4 regions of the Pseudoalteromonas sp. SWXJ133 genome follow, and region 1 is predicted to be linked to each of the others. Evidence: predicted binding sites of a transcription regulator. Region 1 holds the regulator's gene; each other region holds the start of a gene.
The links. Region 1 encodes LexA, which represses DNA repair genes until DNA is damaged. Its sites were predicted from a motif close to TACTGTATNNNNATACAGTA; they were not measured.
Positions count from the first base shown of each region.

Region 2: a site for LexA is predicted at 1,628-1,647, ahead of I6F40_RS11985 (SulA-like leucine-rich domain-containing protein). Genes of this name have one in related genera too.
Region 3: a site for LexA is predicted at 2,067-2,086, ahead of uvrD (DNA helicase II). Genes of this name have one in related genera too.
Region 4: a site for LexA is predicted at 2,550-2,569, ahead of I6F40_RS08265 (exonuclease domain-containing protein). Genes of this name have one in related genera too.

Region 1 is NZ_JADYXJ010000036.1:12,533-17,008, reverse strand. It holds gene ctaD (cytochrome c oxidase subunit I) at 1-9, opposite strand, end outside; gene coxB (cytochrome c oxidase subunit II) at 9-1,151, opposite strand; gene lexA (transcriptional repressor LexA) at 1,634-2,251, opposite strand; gene I6F40_RS18865 (PaaI family thioesterase) at 2,419-2,859, shown strand; gene I6F40_RS18860 (hypothetical protein) at 2,860-3,240, opposite strand; gene I6F40_RS18855 (membrane protein) at 3,554-4,279, shown strand; gene I6F40_RS18850 (chaperone modulator CbpM) at 4,355-4,476, opposite strand, start outside.
Region 2 is NZ_JADYXJ010000014.1:78,098-82,573, reverse strand. It holds partial or broken gene I6F40_RS11995 (NCS2 family permease) at 1-811, opposite strand, end outside; gene I6F40_RS11990 (tetratricopeptide repeat protein) at 930-1,394, shown strand; gene I6F40_RS11985 (SulA-like leucine-rich domain-containing protein) at 1,670-2,104, shown strand; gene I6F40_RS11980 (YchJ family protein) at 2,143-2,622, shown strand; gene I6F40_RS11975 (GGDEF domain-containing response regulator) at 2,694-3,611, opposite strand; gene I6F40_RS11970 (DUF6172 family protein) at 3,803-4,105, opposite strand; gene I6F40_RS11965 (VC2046/SO_2500 family protein) at 4,286-4,476, opposite strand, start outside.
Region 3 is NZ_JADYXJ010000002.1:279,818-284,293, forward strand. It holds gene yrfG (GMP/IMP nucleotidase) at 1-393, shown strand, start outside; gene I6F40_RS02855 (dUTP diphosphatase) at 409-1,032, opposite strand; gene I6F40_RS02860 (YacL family protein) at 1,138-1,506, opposite strand; gene I6F40_RS02865 (hypothetical protein) at 1,623-1,847, opposite strand; gene uvrD (DNA helicase II) at 2,151-4,316, shown strand; gene I6F40_RS02875 (GNAT family N-acetyltransferase) at 4,294-4,476, shown strand, end outside.
Region 4 is NZ_JADYXJ010000008.1:83,494-87,969, forward strand. It holds gene I6F40_RS08250 (sugar porter family MFS transporter) at 1-523, opposite strand, end outside; gene I6F40_RS08255 (DUF2971 domain-containing protein) at 1,185-1,739, shown strand; gene I6F40_RS08260 (hypothetical protein) at 1,842-2,243, shown strand; partial or broken gene I6F40_RS19695 (protein phosphatase) at 2,340-2,438, opposite strand; gene I6F40_RS08265 (exonuclease domain-containing protein) at 2,581-4,476, shown strand, end outside.

The sequences.
Region 1 (4,476 bases):
GCTACTCATTAGTTCGCCTCCACTTTGGCATCAAGTGCTGCCTGTATTTGACTCGGTTGAATAACATCACCCGTATCATTACCCCACGCATTACGTTTATAAGTAATAACCGCTGCTAATTGCTTTATAGATAACTGTTTGGCAAATGCTTGCATTGCCGTACTGGGTCGCCCATGGATAACTACATCAATGTGATCTTTTATATCGCCAAGCACTATAGGGCTGCCTTTAAGTGCAGGAAATACACCCGGTAACCCCATGCCAGTAGGCTGATGACATGCAGCACAATTGGCCATATATACTTGTTCGCCTAAAGTCATTAATTCTTCTTTTGGGAGGGTTTTATCAAGTAATGCGGCATCTGCTAATGCTGCTTTTTGTTTAGCTTGCTTTGCATCTGCAAGCCACGTTTTAAAATCAGCCTCAGATTTAGCGACCACCACAACGGGCATAAAGCCATGATCTTTACCACACAACTCAGCACATTGGCCTCGGTAAGTACCTTCTTCATTTATGTTCGTCCATGTTTCGTTTATAAAGCCGGGATTCGCATCTTTTTTAACTGCAAAATCAGGTACCCACCAAGAGTGAATAACATCGTCAGAAGTCATTAAAAATCTTACTTTTTGATTTATTGGCAGTACGAGAGGTTTATCAACCTCAAGTAAGTAGTTAGGATTTTTATCTGCAAGATTCGCTATTTCATCTTGCGGGGTAGATAAAATAGAGTAGAACTCTACATCTTCACCCATATATTCATAATGCCATTTCCATTGCGAGCCTGTAATTTTAATAGTGAGATCAGCTTTGCTGGCATCTTCCATTGCAATTAGGGTTTTAGTGGCTGGTACTGCCATAGCAATTAAAATAACAAACGGGATTGCAGTCCAAAGTATTTCTACTTTAGTGCTTTCGTGAAATTGGGCAGGTACAGCCCCTTTAGATTTACGGTGATGAATAAGTGCCCAAAACATAATTGCGAACACTATCACCCCAATCACACAACATATTATAAATATGGTCATGTGCAGCTGATATACATTATTGCTTATATCGGTTACGCCTTTGCGCATATTGTATTGGCTGTTAGCCAAAACTGGGTGCGAAAAAACACATAATATAAGCCACAAGGTAGAGGTCAGTTTACCCATGTGACGGCTCCTTTGATGCTATTGCGAATGCAAAGCGAAGAGGCGTACGGCTTAAACGCCAATTCGTTATTTTTATTTTTTTAGTCAATCTCATTTAATATTGATTGGTTTTGCTGCGCCAACAACGGGTTTGTGTATATTGTGTGTTCTCAAAACTAAAAAGCTGTGAGTTATTATTAGCTCAGCACATTAATAATTAGCTAAAAAATGAACAACAAGCAAGTTTTAGTATAAAAAACAATCAGGTGATATTGAGTAATTAATAAAAAATCAATAACCAACTAGGTAACAGTAAGTTCAAAAGATGAGCAAAACAAAGGGGTTTAACGCATTCGAAGGGGGAAAATATAAGTGCAAAAAAGTTTACAGCTTAAATTGTCAGTGAGCTATTTATGCCCTATTTTTAGTGCGAATTTAAAACAAAAATGCGTACTAATTAGTACGCATTTATAAAACTGCTTGTTTAAAAGCTATTTTTAAAGTCACATCCAATCAGCGTTTCTTATAACGCCAACGGCTAAGCCTTCAATATTAAAAGACTCATTCTCAAGATCTACTTCAATAGATTCAAAATCGTCGTTTTCAGCATGAAGTAATACTTTACGACCCGCTTTCTCAAGACGTTTTACAGTTACGTCTTCGTCTAGGCGGGCAACAACAACTTGCCCGTTTTCAGCGGTTTGAGTACGATGTACAGCAAGTAAATCACCATCCATAATACCAATATCTTTCATGCTCATACCGTTAACGCGTAGTAAAAAATCTGCAGCCGGTTTAAACATTAATGGATCGATTTTGCAGTGACTTTCAACGTGCTCTTGCGCCAAAATAGGTGAACCAGCAGCAACACGCCCTATAAGCGGTAAACCTAATTGTTCTGGCTCTTCTTCTTCAATTAACTGAATACCACGGCTTGCACCTGGTTTCATTTTAATTGCGCCTTTTTTAGCAAGTGCTTTTAAATGTTCTTCAGCAGCATTGGCACTTTTAAAACCTAATGTTTGCGCTATTTCAGCACGTGTAGGAGGCATACCAGTGTCTTTAATAAAAACTTTAATTAGTTCGAGTATTTGAGCTTGGCGGTTCGTTAATGGTCGCATACAACTGGTTTTCCATACAGTACATTTAACTGTGAGTATATACAGTTAAATAAAAATCGCAAATTTAAATTAAGCCTTAAAATAGCCAAAGTAATTTCACTTGTGTACATTTTAGGGATATAACTAAAGCTAGGTTTATAAATGATTAAAAAAGCAAAGGAGTCATTATGAGTATTTGGTACCAGCCCATCACTTTAGAGCTGTGCAAGCAGTTAGAACAAGGCATTGATGGCCAAGGAACATTAATGAAAACCATGGGAATAGAAGTCACTGAAATTGGTGATGATTACTTAGTAGCCACTATGCCGGCAATTCCTGAGCATCATAACCCAATGGGAATGGTTCACGGCGGTGCTAACGTTGTACTTGCCGAAACAGTTGCCAGCTATGCAGCTAACTTTGTTGTCGATTTTACAAAATTTTACTGCGTGGGGCAGGAAATTAGCGCAAGTCATTTAAAAGCATCTCGCAACGGCACTTTAACAGCAACGGCAAGAGCGTTTCATATTGGCAAACGTAGTTCAGTGTGGGAAATAAAAATTACAAATAGCCGCAATGAGCTGTGCTGCGTATCAAAAATGACCGCAGCAGTCGTAGAGCGAAGGTAGTTACTTTTCGATTGGGTAAATTGTAATTTCCATACCCGCACCAATCGCAGATATACGTAGTAATGTATCTGCATCTAAGGCTTGATTAAAGCACTTAGGGGAAGTGCCTGATTCAAAACCAATATCAAACGTTCTACGTGAACAGCTTAACCATTGCTTTAGCGCGTTACGCGAACACGATTCAATAAGCTCACATATATGGTTTATTGCTTTGTCAGGCGTGTTTACTACACCTGTTGCTTCAATACGCGCTAATTGACGGTATTCGTCTTTGTCATAATGTAAAATCGTCGCGACTTTTTTCAAGTCTGCCACTAGCAAACTAATATCTTGCTTTGATTCAAGCTCAAGATCTACATTTAAAAATTGAATTTCCGACATCGTTTCGTATTTATCCTCTAATAATTTCATTGCAAACTTTAACGCAGTTTTACCGTTATACCAAATCAACTATGCTCTATTAACCACTTTATATAGATATTTCGCAGCTTTTAAGTATTTTTTAGCGTTTAAAGCTAGCTGGATATCAAACACTCAGCTCAATTAAACAAATAAGTCATGTTAGCAATTTAAGTGTAATCTTTTTTATTTTTAAATGATTACAGTAAGCTATAGTTTAAACTGCGACAAAATGTCGCAGTAACTAATCCCATTAATGTAATAAACTAGCCTCTAAAAATAATAAGACTAAAACATGAATAAAAAAATATTTAAGTATGCTCGCAAGTTACATAAATGGCTCGGTTATTTGCTCACATTACAAATTTTAGCTTGGCTATTAGGCGGTTTAGTCATGAGCGCTATTCCTCTTGATAAAGTTCATGGGGAGCATCTTGCAACACGTACTCTTAATAACCCATTTACGCAGGCTGATTATGTTGCCTCCCTTAACGATATTGCATCTCAGGTGGTTAATCCAACACAAATAATTTTTGAGAACTTTTTAACCACACCTATAATTACAGTAATAAATAAAGATGAACAGCAAAGCTTTAACGGTATAACAGGCCGGCCTTTTGAGCCGCCAACTAAAATACAAATTACCGCAAATGCTAAAGCACACTTACTTATTGATGCTCAAGTGACAAGCGCTGTACTGCTAAAGCAAGGTATGCGAGAAGTTGGATATAAAACCAATGTTTGGCAGGTACAATTTGACGACACATTTAACACAACACTGTATTTGTCAGAAAATAACGGCAGAGTTGTCACCGTTCGCAGCACACTATGGCGAATTTTCGACTTTTTTTGGATGTTACATATTATGGATTACGATGAGCGAGAGGATTTTAATAATCCGCTGCTTATTAGTTTTGCAGCAACCAGCGTACTTTTTTGCCTAAGTGGTATATTACTACTTATGCAAAACATACGACTAAAACGATTTATCCGAATTAAAAGTAAGAATAAATCAAAGTAGTCATATTGGTTTTTAAGAACTAGCGCACTCTCACCAAAGAGTAAATAAGCCCTAGGAAGTACCCAAGGGCAGATTTTATTCCAAGTGTTTAAATCGACTCAAATGTCGCTTTAACATTTCGTTTTCGAAAATCAACTCATCACGCTCATCCAGCAATTGTAAAACTAAAGCTATTGCCGACCAATCTAACGAAAAGT
Region 2 (4,476 bases), on a different contig from region 1:
CATCAGCTAAACCTGCTTTTTGAGTTACCGCAACTAATGTACCTGAAGTATCAAAAAGATCGACAAACAAGAAAGCAAAAATAACACTCATCATTGATATATCAAAAGCGGCTGCAAAATCTAGCTGCATAAAAGTAGGTATTATTGATGGTGGCATAGCCATAACACCGTGATATTCAACAAGCCCCAAACTTAAAGCAATGCCAGTCACTAATAGAATACTAATAAGCACGCCACTTTTAAAATCGCGGTATAAAAGCGCTGCAATTACAAAAAAACTTAATATAGCCAATAACGGTCCAGGAGAAGTAATATCGCCCAACTGCACTAATGTTGCCGGGCTTGAGACAATAATACCTGCATTTTTAAGCGCAATTAATGCTAAAAAAGCACCTATACCCGTTGCGATTGCTCGCTTAAGCACCAGAGGTATGGCATTAATAATCCACTCTCTGACTTTAAATAAGCTTAAAAACAAAAATATACAACCCGACATAAATACAGCCCCTAGCGCGGCTTGCCAGGTATAACCCATTCCTAATACGACACCATAAGTAAAAAAGGCATTTAGTCCCATACCAGGCGCTAATGCTAATGGATAATTAGCCCATAAACCCATTATAAAACAGCCTATCGCAGCTGCTATACATGTCGCTACAAATGCAGCCCCTTGATCCATCCCTGCCTCTGCAAGCATAGCCGGGTTTACAAATACAATGTATACCATAGTTATAAAGGTAGTTAGACCAGCAACGCATTCGCGTTTAACTGTTGAATTATTTTCGCTCAGTTTAAATAAGGCTTCGAACATAATAAACTTGTGATAGTAAAAAGTGGCGGAATTTTAGCACAAAAATTAACTTTTACAGGACATTCCACCTTGCTTTGTACTAAACTATTAAAGCAGTTAAAATAATAAATGAACCCATATGCTTAAAACAACACCTTGTGAGCAAGACTTAGAGCAACAGCTAGATAATATTTTAGGTTTTGTTACTCAACCAGAAAATACCTCTGTGCCCGTTGATAATAAAAAAGATGAGCAAAGTATTTTAAATAAAGCCCTATATTATTTAAAAAATAATCAAGCTCCATTGGCTGCAAAATGGATGCGACTTGCTGCAATGGCAGGAAACCATAGAGCACAGTTTTATTTAGGTTTATTTTTTGTGAAAGGTGAAGGCGTGCCACAAAGTGTATTTCATGCTGTAGCTTGGTTAAGCTTAGCAAGTAGCCAAGGGTACGCACCTGCCGCAGCAGCGGTTACAGATATACGCAAACATATCGAAACTAAGCGATTTAAAGATGCTCAATGTTATGCAGCAAGTTTGTACGAACAAATCCACCAACTCCAGTTTTCTCATATGATCCCTCGCACGAGTGAAAACACATAAGCTAACTATGGTAGAAGTACTGTATATGGTTACAAAGATAATCCTATACAGTATAAAATCTCAAAATGAAGAAATTACTCAATAATTTATTTTGAAAATACCCTCTCAAAAACAACCCTATAACAAGCTGATTAATAACGAATTATAAATTAAAAAATAAAAACAATGATCAAAAGCTGAATAACTGTACAAATAAATAGCATAAAAGGCTTGCACGAAAGCACTGTATAAACTACTGTATATAAATACTGTATAAAAACCCAGTGAGTGAAATTATGTTACAGCCTATTACCGTAAGAACAGTTAAAAGTTACCAACAAGATGAGCAAAGCGATTGCGTGAATTTGATTCAAATTGAAGATGAAATTTCAGCGACCTTTGAGCTTTTAAAAGTATTACACCAATACAATCGCTCTAATGCATGGACGTTACTAATTGCTCCAGATCATGTACCGAGCAAAGCTTTACTTGACTCATGCTCTATTGATACAAGTAAATTACTTGTTATTAGACAGAAGCACCTAGTAAATTTAGAGTATGTATTAAATTCTGCATTACATAACGGAAACTTTGCAGCGGTAATTACCTGGACCGATATAGTTAATAACCAACTACTGACTAATTTATCGTTCGATTTAAGTAAAACGAATACAAAACTATACTGTTTTACTAAAAAGTCTCAAACAACAGAGATATCACTCGCCCAATAAGCTTGTTAAACTGATGTTTTAGACTTTGTATTATTATTATGACTTCACTCAATACCACATTATGTTTTTGCAGCAGTGGGCACAATTATGCCGATTGCTGCGAGCCGCTTCATTTATCTGTTAAGCAAGCTAACTCTCCTGAACAACTTATGCGCTCACGATTCAGTGCTTATGTTATTAAAAATGCAGAATATGTTTATCAAACCTACGCAAAGGAAAAACAAGCTGAAAATCCGGTTAAAGAAATCAATGATTTTGCTAACAGCTGTCGATTTATAAATCTTGATGTAATTGGGTCAAGCCATGATGACGATACTGGCAATGTAGAATTTAAAGCCCAATATTTTTGTCAAAACTTATTTTGTGAACTTCACGAAAAATCGCAGTTTATTAAAGAAAATACTCAATGGCGTTATTTAGATGGCATTATATATCCTGTTGAAGATATTAAAGTGGGCAGAAATGATGACTGCCCATGCGGTAGCAATAAAAAGTACAAAAAATGTCATAGCGTGTAATAATTTTATTTGATTATTTATCACCTATAAGGTGTTTTTAAGTATCAACAAGTCTTATTGGCTCGCTAAGCTTAAAAACACACTTGGTTACGACCTTGCATTTTGGACTCATACATTTTTTCGTCTGCAATTTGCAAAGTATTTTTATTACTTTCGTAAGGTTGTAACGTGGAACCGCCAATACTAATGGTAACAAACCCGTACTCTGAATATTCATGAAGGATTTTTAAATCAATTATATTTTTTTTGATTTTATCAGCAACACAAATAGCACCTTCAGTGCTTGTATGAGGCAGAACAACCACAAACTCTTCGCCGCCATAACGAGCTACAAAATCGGCTGGTCTTTGCAAACTATTTGTAATAGTTTGTGCGACAAGGTTTAACACCTTATCACCTTGCACATGACCATAAATATCGTTGTATTGCTTAAAGTAATCTATATCGATGAGTAAGAGCGCATAGTCGACCTTTTCTCGCAAGGCGCTTCGTTCCATTTTATTAAAATGCGCATCAAAATAACGACGATTAAACACTTGTGTTAAATCATCTAGAAATACTTTTTGATTTAATAAGTCGTGCTGTAATTTTAACGTTATATGCGCACGAACTCTTCTAAATAAAGTTTCTGTCTTAATAGGCTTTTTAATAAAATCAACAGCTCCGGCTTCCCAACACTCTTCTTCTTCATTTTCAAATGATGTAACAAAAATAACCGGGGTATCTTGTGTCTCAGTATTATTTTTTAATTTTAGGCATGTTTCAATACCGCTCATTCCACCCATATTAATATCGAGCAGTACTATATCGGGTACGTCTACATTACAAATTTCAATCGCCTCTTCACCACTTCCAGCGGTTATAACATTAAAATGCTCAGATAATATTTTTTTTAATACAATTAAGCTTAATAACTGATCGTCAACTACAAGTACTTTAGAGTTCTTTAAGCTTAATTTTAATTGATGGTCAGAGTAATTTATCGGCATAGTACAACTGTTTTATTTTTTTAATTAAATACACCCTATAACACCCCATTTTGTTATGCAAATGTTAGCAATAGCTAGTTCTACTAAACTAGCCAATAAAAATGATTTATTGCAAATTTTTAAGATATAAAAACAAAAAATGAGCCACTTGGGCTCATTTTAAAACTTCAAACACTTAATTAAATTATGTGTTATTCGTCATCATCTAAATCTAACTGTTGACGTTGAGCAGGTCGAGCTAAAATCTCTACATAGAAAGAGGTCAAACCTTGCTTTTCAATCTCGCCAATTTGGTTACTTAATTCAGCAACGTGCACAACTTGCGCATCTTCAGCTGTGTTACCAAACTTACAGTCAAATGCCCAATAGTCAGCATCTTCAGGTAGCGTTTTATTACGCTCTCTTTTCAAATATTTTTTCACTTCGTGCTTTGCAGCATCAACCATACGAGGGTATTTGATTTTCTCGTGATTTAGCGTGAATGTTTTCTTCATTACGTTCCTAATTACCTTGGTTTAATGATAATGGCATTTCATGTCATACCATTTGACGCCATTATAGCAATTGCATTTAATTTTTGGATGCTTTTTTTTCATTAAATCAATTATTAGCAATATATATAAAGCAGACCCGTTATGAAGCATATATTAACTGATGATTATTACAATCATATATCACACCGCAATGAGCTGAAGTGGTTGATGTAATGCATCATTATTAAGGCTGTCGTAAAAAGCAGCTGTATCTATAGGAAGGTTAGCTAGTTGCGTTTGCTCGCTTTTAATTCTTCTTCTGACAGCAAGCTCACAATTATCTATTATATTAAGTGAAATATGCTTATCATCATTTCTAATCGCAAGTGGTT
Region 3 (4,476 bases), on a different contig from region 1:
CAGCATTTAATTAAAATGCGCGAAGACGTACCTCATTTTTTAACTGAGCTTAAAAAAGCAGGCAAAGAGTTAATTTTACTTACCAACGCCCACCCTGAGAGTATCATGCTTAAATTTGAGCATACAGCGATTGATAACTACCTAGATGGCGTAGTGTCGACTCATGAATATGGAGTAAGTAAAGAGCAACAAAGTTTGTGGCACCAAGTACAAAAAGACTTAGGGTTTAATAAGCAGCGCACTTTGTTTGTAGATGACAGTGTGCCGGTTTTGAATGCCGCACGAGAATACGGCATTGAGCACTTACTTGCAGTTGCTAACCCTGATAGCCAACAACCGCATAACGAAATAGCCGATTACCTGAGTGTTACCGACTATCGTAAGATTATCTAACTCAACTTACGTGACTTAAATTTTTGGGTAACGCGCTTCTAGCCCTTGATATACTAACTTTGCAAAATCTGCATGTTCTGTATCAAGGCTTTTAACTACTTCAACTAAATGCTCGTTATCTTCTTGCCCATTCCATTCTTTAATATAGCTACCATCTTTGTAACCGTGATCTTGGCGGAAAAAGTTTAACGTGTTTTTACCTACGTAGCCGCGATATAAATCATCAATATCCATACCCATTTGCGCCATACAGCCGGCAAAGGCACCTGCATTAAACGTTTTATCAGCAACAGCAGACGCCGCCAATATCTCTAGTGTTTGTTTAAAGTCATCAGCTTGTTGAGCATTGCTAAGCTCAGTTTCAAGTTGCTTTGCTAAGTCTTCGTAGCTAGTTTCACCGTCAATTCTAAGCGATAGACCAAAATGAAAAATATCAACCAACTCTAAAATAACTTGTTCAGTATCTGGTGTTTGTTTTTTCCACCATTTCCAACCATGATGATCCAACATTTCAGCACACTCAACCCAAATAGCGCGGTACCATTCAAACCCTTGAGTAAACCATTGCTCATGTACTTTAGTATTCATGGCGTTTTGCATTTCTAGCATCACTACTAGCTTGTTTAAATTGGCAGACATATCAGTTCCTGTCGTTTTGATTGGCGTAATGTTCGTTGGTGTAATAATACAGATAAAATGCTGATTGTGCATTGCTGTATATTTTTATTAGTGTGCTAGTTATGTTTATCGTGACGTCGTAAACTCATGCCATGAATCAATTAAATCAATGAAATCTTCAAAGCCACAACCACTACTTAAACCATTTTCTTCAAGCGCTAAATCGTCATCTTGATACGCTATTAGGTCTTCGCTGTCTTGATGAAGCGCATGGGCTTCAAATAATGCTTCGTCTTTCGTTAATATTAAATCTATTTCTTGGCCTTTTAGCGTTAGCGGCTCATAGCTTGAACTCACCGATGCAATAAGCGCTTGCACCATGGCTACTTTGTCTTTGCCTATTTCTTCGTTTAGCCAGCGACCAATAATAGCGTGTTCACTGCTTATTTTAATACGTAGCCCACTAATAGGGTCGCGAATAAATTGATATTCCATAGGGTTTGCCTGTAAATCTTTAATTGGGTAATTATATACGTAAACGCCCGTAAACCACAGGACATATAAAGTAAAATAGCGCCACATGGGCGCTATTTTACTCAACTTGAAAACCGTTAACTTCGCGATCTATAACGCGCTGCGTCAATAATCGACCATAAGTAAATAATAGGCACAAGTACAAAGCCTACAAGCACATAAATTAGTGCGTAACTTATTATAATAGCGAGTGCAAAAAATATAGCCGCTAAAATACGCCCTTGCACTAACTGCCCTAAACCAGGAAAAAATATATTACATAATGCTGCGATTACGTTACCGCCAGAACCTTGATCTGCCATACTAACCTCTGTATTTATTTGATTTTATAATTATTTACTTACACACTCTATGCCAATTTATTAAAGCTTACAAATCAAATAGTTAAATTAGTCTAGATTTAGAGAGTTAGTAAATTTTGCTAACTTTAGGTCAAATTAGCAATTTTTGTTATGTGTTTGCACTTTTCTATTCGCTCAATTAATTAGCAAGTTACTCGTTTTGAACACTATTTTATAAATAGCTGTTTATAAAAACAGTATTTTATTTAGCCTAACAAAAACACCTGTTATACTGGCCACAATATTGATTAAAAAGGCGTAACGATGGACGTTTCACAATTACTCGATGGCTTAAATGACAAACAACGCGATGCCGTTGCAGCCCCACTACAAAACATGCTGGTATTAGCAGGTGCTGGGTCTGGTAAAACACGAGTGTTAGTTCATCGTATTGCGTGGCTTATGCAAGTTGAGCAAGCCTCCGCTTACAGTATTTTTGCAGTTACTTTTACTAATAAAGCCGCTAAAGAAATGCGTGGCCGCGTTGAAGAAACACTAAAAGCGCCTGTAGGTGGTATGTGGATTGGTACTTTCCATGGTTTATCGCATCGTATTTTACGTGCTCATCACCGTGAAGCTAATTTACCAGAAGCCTTTCAAATTTTAGACTCTGACGATCAGCTTCGGATGATCAAGCGCTTATTAAAATCGATGAATATTGATGATAAAAAATGGCCTGCTAAACAATTTGGCTGGTACATAAGCGCCAAAAAAGATGAAGCACTTCGCCCTAAAGATATTCAAGCCTACGATATTAATGAGCAAATGATGCTGCGTGTTTATGCCGCCTATCAAGAGGCCTGTGATAGAGCGGGCCTAGTTGATTTTGCTGAAATATTACTACGCAGCTACGAAGTGTTAAAAAATAACCCTACGTTACTACGTCATTATCAGCAACGCTTTGCACATATGCTCGTAGACGAGTTCCAAGATACAAATACCATTCAATATGCTTGGTTAAAGTTACTTGCTGGCGATACTAACAGCATTATGATTGTAGGCGACGATGACCAAAGCATTTATGGTTGGCGTGGTGCTAAAATCGAAAACATTAAACGTTTTTTAACTGACTTCAGTGCAGAAACCATTCGCCTTGAACAAAACTACCGCTCAACAGCGACTATTTTGAAAGCGTCTAACGCATTAATTCAAAATAACTCAGAACGTATGGGTAAAAGCTTGTGGACCGACGGTAACGACGGCGAGCCAATCTCTATTTATGCAGCATTTAATGAGTTAGACGAAGCACGCTTTGTAAGTAGCAAACTACGAAGCTGGTTAAATGCAGGTAATGCCCTACAAGATGCCGCAATTTTATACCGTAGTAACGCGCAATCTCGTGTACTTGAGGAGGCCATGCTGCAAGAAGGCTTAAAATACCGTATTTATGGTGGTATGCGATTCTTCGAACGACAAGAAATTAAAGATGCGCTTTCGTATTTACGCCTAGTAGGTAATCGTCAAGACGATGCCGCGTTTGAGCGTGTAATTAATACGCCAGCACGCGGTATTGGTGATAAAACATTGAGCCATATACGAGATTGTGCACGAGCAGAATCGTTACCGCTTTGGTATGCCGCAAAAGCAATTGTAGAACAACAGCACTTATCTGGTCGTGCCTCTGGTGCAGTAAGTAAGTTTGTAGAACTTGTTGAACAAATAGAAGATAAAATTAGCGATCTAACTTTGCATGAGCAAGCCAAGTACACAATTCAAACATCAGGTTTGATGGCAATGTACCAAGCTGAAAAAGGTGAAAAAGGCCGTGCTCGCGTAGAAAACTTAGAAGAGCTAATTAGCGCATGTGACCAGTACGAACTTCCTGAAGACGAAGAATACAGCTCGCCTTTACAAGGCTTTTTAGCACATACATCACTTGAGTCAGGTGAAGGACAAGCAGAAGAGCACGAAGATGCCGTTCAAATGATGACACTTCACTCAGCTAAAGGCTTAGAGTTTCCGTTAGTGTTTATGGTGGGCGTAGAAGAAGGCATGTTCCCTTCTCAGCAAAGTAACGAAGAGTCTGGTCGTTTGGAAGAAGAGCGCCGCCTTTGTTATGTAGGCATGACACGAGCAATGGATAAGTTATACATTAGCCATGCTGAGAGTCGCCGTTTATACGGGCAAGAAAAATACCATAGCCCATCACGCTTTTTACGCGAAATACCTGAGGACTGCGTTGAAGAAATTCGTATTAAAACACAGGTTTCTCGCCCGCCTGCCGCCGGGCGTTTTAGCGCATCAGTTAGCCATGCCGCATTTGAAGACAGTGGCTTTAACTTAGGGCAACGAGTTTTGCATGCTAAGTTTGGTGTTGGTACCGTACTTAATTACGAAGGCAGTGGCGCGCAATCTCGCGTACAAGTTAACTTTGACGACCTTGGCAGTAAATGGTTAGTAACGGCCTATGCACGATTACAAGCTGTATAAAGCTCACCTAAATGAGTTAGAACAACAACTAGCTGGCGCGTATCATCGTCAGCTAGTGTTGATTACGGGCAGCCCTGCTTGGTGTTATGAATTACTTAACTCATTAATAGATGAAAACAATACACTTGTTGTATCAAAGCAGTGCGCGATTAAAAATTCG
Region 4 (4,476 bases), on a different contig from region 1:
CTGCATCAGCAATTAAGTAGTTACTTAAAAAAGCAGCAAATAAACCCAGTACAATAGCGAGTTGTTGTAGTGTAGCTAAACGACCACGAAGGGCTGGTGGCGCAACTTCAGCAATGTAAGCTGGCGCTAATACCGATGCCGCACCAATACCTAAACCACCAAATAAACGGTAAAAAATAAACTCCGCAGAGCTTTCGCTAATGCCCGAACCAAATGCACTAATGGCAAAAATAATCGCGGTGATGATCATAATTGCACGGCGACCAAACTTATCAGCCAGCGGCCCCGCAGCAAGCGCACCTAAGGCACAGCCAAGTAACACAGACGCTACGTTAAAGCCCGTAGCTACACTGCTTGAATTGAAGGCATTACCCAGTGCCGATACCGTGCCGTTAATAACGCCCGAGTCAAAACCAAATAAAAAGCCACCAATAGCAGCAACGGCCGATATAAATATTACGTAAAAAAGAGAGGTGTTTTCAGCTGTGTTGGCTGAGTGGGAAGGCGGTGTGCGCGTTGTCATTATATGCCCTGAAAGTTAAATTAAATATAAAAGAGCATAATATCGTAAAGCGTTATGGTTGAATACATTTGTGCAGGTACAAAGGGTTTGGCCGGTATAAATTGAGCAGTGTTTTGAAGGTTTAATTTAAAGGTATTAGCTTAAAGGCGTTAGATTCAATACTTTGAAATTAAGTAGCGCCTTTTAAATAACACATGCTGAATTTTAATAAACAATGTGCTTTGTATGGGAAGTATCTGTTAGATCAATATCACTGTTCTCACCCATTTTGGTGTGTTTCTGCAATTACATAATCTGTTCGAAATTAAGTAATTGTTTACAGTTGGCTATTTGGTGGATAAGGTAAATGCATTGAATATAGGAACATTGTCGGTTTATAAAGCGAAAATGTCGTCGATTAAGTTGTTATGCCAATTCTATTCAGGGTGTGTGGAATTTGAACAATTATTTTAAGTATTGCCCAATCAATTCTCATGATGAATTAGATAAAGAATACTCCCTGATTAACTTGTTTAATGATCAAGTAACATTTTCACGGAGAAATAACTTCAATGATCTTTTTGATTCGAGAGTCGAGTTTAGAACACCGTCTCGAACGCGCGTAAGGAACACTTATAAAAAGCTCTCTGGGAGTTCAAAACTAACATTCAAACAACTTTACATGGGTAAAGAATCAAAACACAATTTTGAATCACTTCATACAAAAATGAATGAAATATTGGATAGCTACCTTTTTTACTGCATTACGGATGATCCCACTAATAATTTAATGTGGTCTCATTATGCTAATTCGCATAATGGTTTTTGTATTGAATGGGATAAGAGTTATGTAACCCCAGATAAGGTTACATACAAAAAAGCATTAGCAAATATTGATATTTTAGAATTAATAGAATCAACACTAGATTTGAGGTCAAAAGATGAATTAGGTATTCAAGCGTGGGATGCTCTAAAGGTGAAATTAAATGAATGGGAATATGAAAACGAATTTCGTTTAAAGTTAGGTAATGATTCTAAGCACCTTATTAAGCAAGATTTCAAGGACTTTGCGTTAGTTAAATCCCAACCTGAGTGGATTAAATCTATTATATTTGGGTATAGAATGCCTATGAAAACAAGGAAATATATTCGTGATAATGTTAATAAAAATATGATATTTAAAGAGATAGTTATTGCACCAGATAAATGTAGTCTTAATCTTCGAACATTGGCATAACAAGCACTTTAAACGGAACAAAAACAGTTTGTTACGTTTTGTTCCGCTACACATTATAGTCAGCAATTTTGTCCGCTTAAGTGGGCGTTAAAAGGAGAGACGGTGGCAAAGGTTAAGAATTTTTTTCTTTTAACATTATTACTTTTATCCGCATGTTCTTATGTAACAAACGAAACTGAAGTTGAGCGTAGGTATAAAAATGCAGGCTCATTAATGGGAACGGCCTTAGCCTGCGAGAACAATTTGCAAATTATCAACTCATCAAAAGCACTGGAAATGTATATTTCAAAGCAGGAGCTAGCTAAGTATTACACGAAAGAAAAACTAGACTACTTCTTAGCTGTGCATGACAGAGTTGCAATGGAAACATGGCAACATTTAGATGAAATTAAGGCAAAAATAGGTAAGCCACATAAAGTCTGCCAAAGCCCTAGTTTTAAAAACAATACTACAAAAAGTCTATATCGTTGTATTCATATGGGTGAAGCGACGGTGTGTCTGTAGTGTTTGTAACATATACAAGTGGTTAAACCCATCAACGGCTAATCCATAACTGGTATTAAAAATATTATTGGCACTATTCATGTGCTAAATTTTTCCTTACTTCTCAAAATTCTCAAAGTATTCTTTTTGCAGCTCTATAGTGAGTGCTTTAGGGCGAGTGCTTTGTACTCGGTTGCATACCTCTTCTTTTGTGTAATATGTCGTTTTTTAAATTCAGTGCTTATTGACTCTACATTATTTTTATATGGCAACTATAAGCATTACTGATTACAAGTTTAAGATTGAATAATAAGCATAAATACTAGATACTGTTTTTATATACAGTTATGGCGATATTATGAAAAAAGAATTACCAGCAAAATACTATTTAGCGCATTTTAGAGAGCTTATTGAGTTTGTAACTAGTAAATGTATGCATTTACTTGAGCCCAAACACAGTGAATTTATTAGTAAAATTAACCAGCTAGATGAGCAAAGCCAATGCATGTTGGCGCGTGTGTACTCGCGAAAGCCTTATTTAGTGCAGGCGCAATCGCTTAATTATGAAGAAATAACCTCGCCGCATCAGGCTATTTATACGCTAAAAAAAGCCGGTATTTTATTTGAGCCAAACGCGCAGCATTACCAGCAGCTTTTAGCGCACTTAACTAAGCCTTCTTTGGTTGAGTTGCTAAGTAATTACAGTGAGCAAATAAGCTTTAAAAAGAGCGCCGCTAAAGGCGCGCTGGTGGATATTGCGCGTGAGTTTTTTAAAGCATGCCCACAAGAGCTTGCGCCACTTTATAGCCAGTATGTAATTAACAACCGCAGTGATTACTACGAGTATTTTGAGTTTTTATTTGCAGGCAAACTAAGCAGTGGTGATGTAAATCATCAAAATCGTTTTGTAATGCGAGACTTAGGCTTAACCGCTACGCGCGAAGGGCACAGCGAGAGCTTGTCGCGGTTTGAAATACTTGACGAAGCGCAATCGAACTATTTACTAAACCGTTACCGGTTAGCATTTAAAAATATAACAGATGAGAGCGACTATGTTGCTTTAGCGTCGCAGGTTTTAGTGCAAGCTGCACATGGTGCAATAGCCGTTGCATTAAAAAATAAATTATTAGTTAGGCTTTATAGGCAGCTAAAAACAGGTGATAGCGAACTTGCTTTTAGTTTACTTGAAGGGTGCGCGGATGATAGCGAAGCACAAGAAATTCAAATAAGAGAGCAATACAGGTTTGGCAATAAAGAGTGGGTAAAAGCTCGATTAGAAGCCATTATCGAAAACCCACTTACTGATGATTTACTGTATTTTGCTGACGATTTTTTAATGCGTAAGTTTAATAAAAAAACACGTTCGCGTTTAAGTACCATGCTTGCCGACACTCAGTGCGTGCTAGAAATAGATGAACTGTACCGAGGTGAAGTAGAGCAGGGCGTAAACGATTATTATACTCGCCAAGGTATGGCTGTATTTAATACCGAAAACACGCTTTGGCAAAGTTTGTTTGGTTTAGTATTTTGGCATGAGTTATTTGTGGAGTCGCCTTATCCACCATGCAATGAGTTTGATATTTATCCGCAAGTGTTAAGGCTTGGTAATTTTTATGAAGCGCAGCAAACACAGATAAATGAGCGCTTAGCACAGTGCCAAACGTCGCAAGCATTACTTAATTTAGTATGCAAAAATGCAGCGCAATACTTTGAGCAGCCTAACGGTTTGTTTAGATGGCGCAGCAATTTATTAGAGCCGTTAGAAGCGCTTATTTTAAACAGCCCTATTAAGGCACTAATTGCGCACTTAACAGCCATGAGCAAACATTATTTACAGCTAAAAGACGGCTACCCCGACTTAATGGTAATTAATAATGGCCAAGTACATTTTGAAGAGGTAAAAGCACCGGGCGACAAACTTAGACGCAACCAACTAACCACTATTGATAATTTAAAAAATGTGGGCTTTACAGTACACATTGCTGCGGTTAAATGGTTTGTAGATCCACACCGTATTTACAGTGTGGTCGATATAGAAACCACGGGCGGCTTAAAAGGCGGTAACCGTATTACCGAAATTGGCCTTGTAAAAGTACAGCACGGAAAAGTAATTGATACTTGGACAAGCTTAGTTAACCCCGAGCGCCATATACCTGGATTTATAACGTCACTAACTGGCATAAGCGATAGCATGGTACGCAACGTGCCTGTATTTGCCGATATAGCCAAGCCGCTATTAGATAAACTCGCAGGC